DNA from 2 places in the Eoetvoesiella sp. genome. Region 2 is predicted to be linked to the other one. Evidence: predicted binding sites of a transcription regulator. Region 2 holds the regulator's gene; the other holds the start of a gene.

Region 1 (2,201 bases), on a different contig from region 2:
CATAGAAGCGCATGGGGTGCTTGTCCGTCCACGTCTTGCCGAGGCCATTGGCATAGCGGCCGAGCATGCGGTCGACGATGATGTCTGGGCTGACGTTGACGTACGACTTTGCTGCGATGGTTTGCGCGGTCTTGCGCGTGTTTTCGGGCGAGCCGTCTATCCATTTGCCGGCTTCCAGAATGGCGGCCATGACGGCGCGGACGGTGTTGGGATGCTGCTGGACGAAATCCGTGCGCGCGCCCAGCACTTTTTCGGGGTGGTCGGCCCAGATGTCCTGCGAGGTGGCTGCGCTGAAGCCGACCTTGTCGGCAATGCTGCGGGCATTCCAGGGTTCTCCCACGCAGAAGCCGTCCATGTTTCCGATGCGCATGTTGGCAACCATTTGCGGGGGCGGCACGGTGACGGCGCGGACATCCTCGATAGGGTTGATGCCGTAGGCGGCCAGCCAATAGTACAGCCACATGGCGTGCGTGCCGGTGGGGAAGGTATGGGCGAACGTGTAGGTTCTGGGGTTGGCCGAAATGGCTTTTTTCAGACTTTCGCCATCGACGGCGCCGGCATCGCGCAACTGGTTCGACAGGGTAATGCCCTGGCCGTTCTGGTTCAGGCCCATCAGAACCGACATATCGTGCTGCTGACCCGCGATGCCCAGGTGCATGCCGTAGATCAAACCGTAGAGGACGTGGGCGAAATCCAGGCCGCCGCTGGCGAGTTTCTCGCGCAGGCCCGCCCATGAGGTCTCTTTGCTGGGAATGATGGTGACGCCATGCTTTTTATCCAGCCCCAGCACCGACGCCATGATGACGGGGGCGCAGTCCGTCAGCGGGATGAAGCCGATCCTGACCTCGGGCTTTTCCGGGGCGTCCGAACCCGCGGCCCAGGCCGCCGGCTTGAGAACGGCGTCGGCCATTGCGATGGCGCCCAGGCTTGCGGCGGCTTTCGCGGTGTTTCCGAGCCAGCGGCGGCGCGATGGATTGGCGGCTGAACCGGTGTTTCCGATGGTGTTGGAGGGCTTGGCGATGTTCATGGTTGTTCCTGATTCCTTTGCTGCGAAGTCTCATCTCGATGCGGTGGTCTCCGCCAGTGTCGTCTGGCCGCGCGGGCCGGCGTCATAATTTTGATTAAGCAAGTACCGTGCCAGGATTCCCATGGGGGATGATTGGGTTGGGAGCCGACAGGAATGGAGGGGTTTTTGCCGGTCTTGTATGACGGAGGCCACCGAAGCCGGCGGGCCAGGCCCGGTGTTCCGGGCCTGGGCGCTCGCGCACCTCGATCGGGCGCGGTGCGACAAAATGGGGCGGGGCAGGCGTGGCGCGCCGGCTTTGAGTATGATGACGCGTGGGGTGCGCCGACGCGGGCGCAAAGTCGAAAAAGGAGGGTGGGCCGGATGCGCGACAGGCACGGCAGGTCTTTATTGCTTGCCCGGTATCTGAAACAGTTTCGTTCGGTGCTGGCGGTCAGCAAGACCGGCAGCACGGCGCAGGCCACGCAGTTGCTGCCGCTGTCCCAGTCCGCCATCGCCAGGGCTATCCGGGAGCTGGAAAGCAGCCTGGGGGTCGCGCTGTTCGAACGCGCGGCGCGCGGCATGCTTACCACCGCCGAAGGACGCCTGCTGGTGCACCGCGCCGAGCGTGCGATGGCGCAGCTTGTCCTGGCCGAAAGCGAGTCGGCCGCCGCCGTCGAATCGGGCGTGCCGCCGGCCCGGCCTTCGGCAGGCCGTTTTGCGGGGGCTTGCGCCTATCGCCATCTGGAAACGTATATTGCGTTTTGCGAAACGGGCGGCGAGAGTTCTGCGGCAGGCCGGCTGGGCGTGAGCCAGCCGGCGGTCAATCAGGCGCTGCGCCAGATGGAGCACATGCTGGGTGTCAAGCTGTTCCAGCGCTCCGTGCGCGGCATGCGCCTGACGGAAAGCGGCGAGGCGGTCTTGCGGCGCAGCAAATTGGCCCTGGCGGAATTCCGGCATGCCGAGGAAGACCTGATGGCGCTGCACGGCCGGATGACGGGCCGCATCGTCATCGGCTCGTTGCCGCTTTCGGCCGGGGTGCTGGTGCCGCGCGCGGTCGATAGGGTGCTGGCTCTGCACAAGGATCTGAACGTCACCATTGTCGATGGCACTTACGATGCGCTGATGCATCAATTGCGCCATGCCGACGTCGATGTCATTGTCGGTGCCTTGCGGGCCAAGCAGCCCAATGCCGACG
Region 2 (2,201 bases):
GTTCAGGAGGTCGTACCAAATCAGGGCGACGGCCGCGACCACGACGGTGCAGAGTATTTTTTGCGCCGCAGTGAGCTTTAATAGCGTGTTGCGCAGTACGGCGTCGTCCTGGCGGGTGGGCTGGTGTTGTGTGATCGAATTCATGCCGGTTATTTTACCTATGCTATCGCGTCAATCTTTAGAGCTTCGCCAAAGCCAGCAATTGGCACTGACACCGCAACTGCAGCAGTCGATTCGATTCCTGCAGATTTCGGCGCAGGATCTCGAAGCCGAGCTGGCGCAGGCGCTGGAGGACAACCCCCTGCTGGAGCTCGATGAAGAGTATGACACCGAAGCGATGCCGGCGGTATCGGAAACTGTGCCTATCGAGCACGGCGATTCGCCCGTGCCGGGCGGCGCCAGCCAGGGTCAGGGCGATGACGACTACGCGCCGTTCGAGTCCAGCGCGCCCGATTCATTGGCGCAGCATTTGCTGAAGCAGTTGCAACTGACGCATGCCTCGCGGCGCGACCGGGCGCTGCTTGCCGTGTTGATCGACGACCTCGATGAAAACGGCTATCTGGTGACGCCGTTGCAGGAAATTCTTGGCGACCTGCCGGACGAGCTGGATGTGGATATCGATGAGCTGCGGGCCGCACTGCGTCTGCTTCAGTCGTTCGATCCGCCGGGGGTTGGCGCGTCGTCGCTAAGCGAATGCCTGTTGCTGCAGCTGGAGCAAAACAAGGGGGCGGCCGATCCCGAAGTGCTGGGGCTTGCACGCAAGCTGGTTCACAAGCATCTGGACTTGCTGGCCGGAGGCAATCTCAACCGCCTGCGCGAGGCCCTGTCGTGCACCGAAGAACAACTGCGCGCGGCCCGCATGCTGCTGCTTGGCCTGGATCCCAAGCCGGGCCGGGCGTGGGCGGGTTCGCAGGCCGACTACGTCAACCCGGAAATCATCGTGCGCAAGGTGGCGGGCCACTGGCAGGCGCGGCTGAACGGCAATGTCGTGCCTCGCGTGCGCGTCAATGCCCTGTATGAAAAACTGCTGCGCGAAAGCCGTCCGGCGCGCGGAACCGACGCCGGCGCGGCCGCGCAGGGCCGGGCGCGTAATGCCTGCAGCGTGCGCCATGCGGGGGAAGGCGACGACGGCGGCGTTGCCGCCGAGGCCGGCGAATCGGCCGGGGTTGTGGACTCCGATGGTGTCGCTGGCGCCGCGGCGCCCGAGGCAAGGCCCGGCCCCGATCTGCACAGCCAGTTGCAATCGGCCCATGGCCTGGTGAAAAGCGTGGCTCAGCGGTTCGAGACCATATTGCGTGTCGCCCAGGTGGTGGTCGAACGCCAGCAAGCGTTTTTCGAGCAGGGGCCCCAGGCCATGCGTCCGCTGTTGCTGAGGGATATTGCGCTGGAGCTGGAAATGCACGAGTCCACGGTATCGCGCGCGACGCGGCAAAAGTATATGCAGACCCCCTGGGGGGTGTTCGAGCTCAAGTTCTTTTTCGGCGCGGCCCTGGATACCGACAGTGGCGATGCCACGTCGGCGACGGCGGTGCGCAGCCTGATCCAGAAGCTGGTTGCGCAGGAGAAGCCCGAGAAGCCGCTGTCGGACAGCCAGCTTATGGCCCGGCTGGCCGAGCAAGGGGTGGTGATCGCCCGGCGCACGGTGGCCAAGTACCGCGAAGCGGCGGGCATCGAAACCGCCGCTCTGCGCAAGGCGCGGGCGCAGCTCAAGCGCTGAAGGTCGCAGTTTCCCGGGGCTTTCCGCCAAGTAGCGCAGCCGGCTTCCTCCAGTTGCGCCACTGGTATGCGGCTTGGGCGGACGCGCCCAGATCCGGCGTATGGCCGCCTCAGTTGCCAAGGCCGGCCATGATCCTAGGGTCTTCCCTTGGTCTTGCCGGAAAAACGTGCGATTTTGGCCGCAGATACAAAATAAATCTTTTGGGCGATTGCTTTTTTATGACGATCAGATGATAATTGTTCTCATGTTCATTTGTATCTGCAACGCTATCACCGAGCGCCAGGTTCAATCCGCAGTCGCGGACGGTGCGCTCACGATGTCCGACCTTCAAGGGCAGCTTGGGGTCGCGACCTGCTGCGGGCATTGCGCCGAAACGGCGGCCGAGTACCTGCCGGGCGGCCGTTATGCCGGCCATATCCCCGCGCCCGAACTCGGCGCCCTGGTCGTCGAGGCGGCCAACGATGCTTCCGTCTCGGTCGTCATG

What was found. The regulator sigma-54, encoded in region 2, starts transcription at its own class of promoters, with help from an activator protein. The targets are predictions, from matches to a motif close to TGGCANGNAANCTGCTTT.
Region 1: the regulator sigma-54 is predicted to act here: its motif matches at 1,123-1,140, upstream of VNT00_RS17330 (CmpA/NrtA family ABC transporter substrate-binding protein).

What each region holds. Positions count from the first base shown of each region.
Region 1 is NZ_DATMGA010000070.1:4,428-6,628, reverse strand. Features, by position in the region: gene VNT00_RS17330 (CmpA/NrtA family ABC transporter substrate-binding protein) at 1-1,021, opposite strand, end outside; gene VNT00_RS17325 (LysR family transcriptional regulator) at 1,388-2,201, shown strand, end outside.
Region 2 is NZ_DATMGA010000011.1:92,094-94,294, forward strand. Features, by position in the region: gene VNT00_RS02255 (hypothetical protein) at 1-144, opposite strand, end outside; gene VNT00_RS02260 (RNA polymerase factor sigma-54) at 161-1,717, shown strand; gene VNT00_RS02265 ((2Fe-2S)-binding protein) at 1,962-2,201, shown strand, end outside.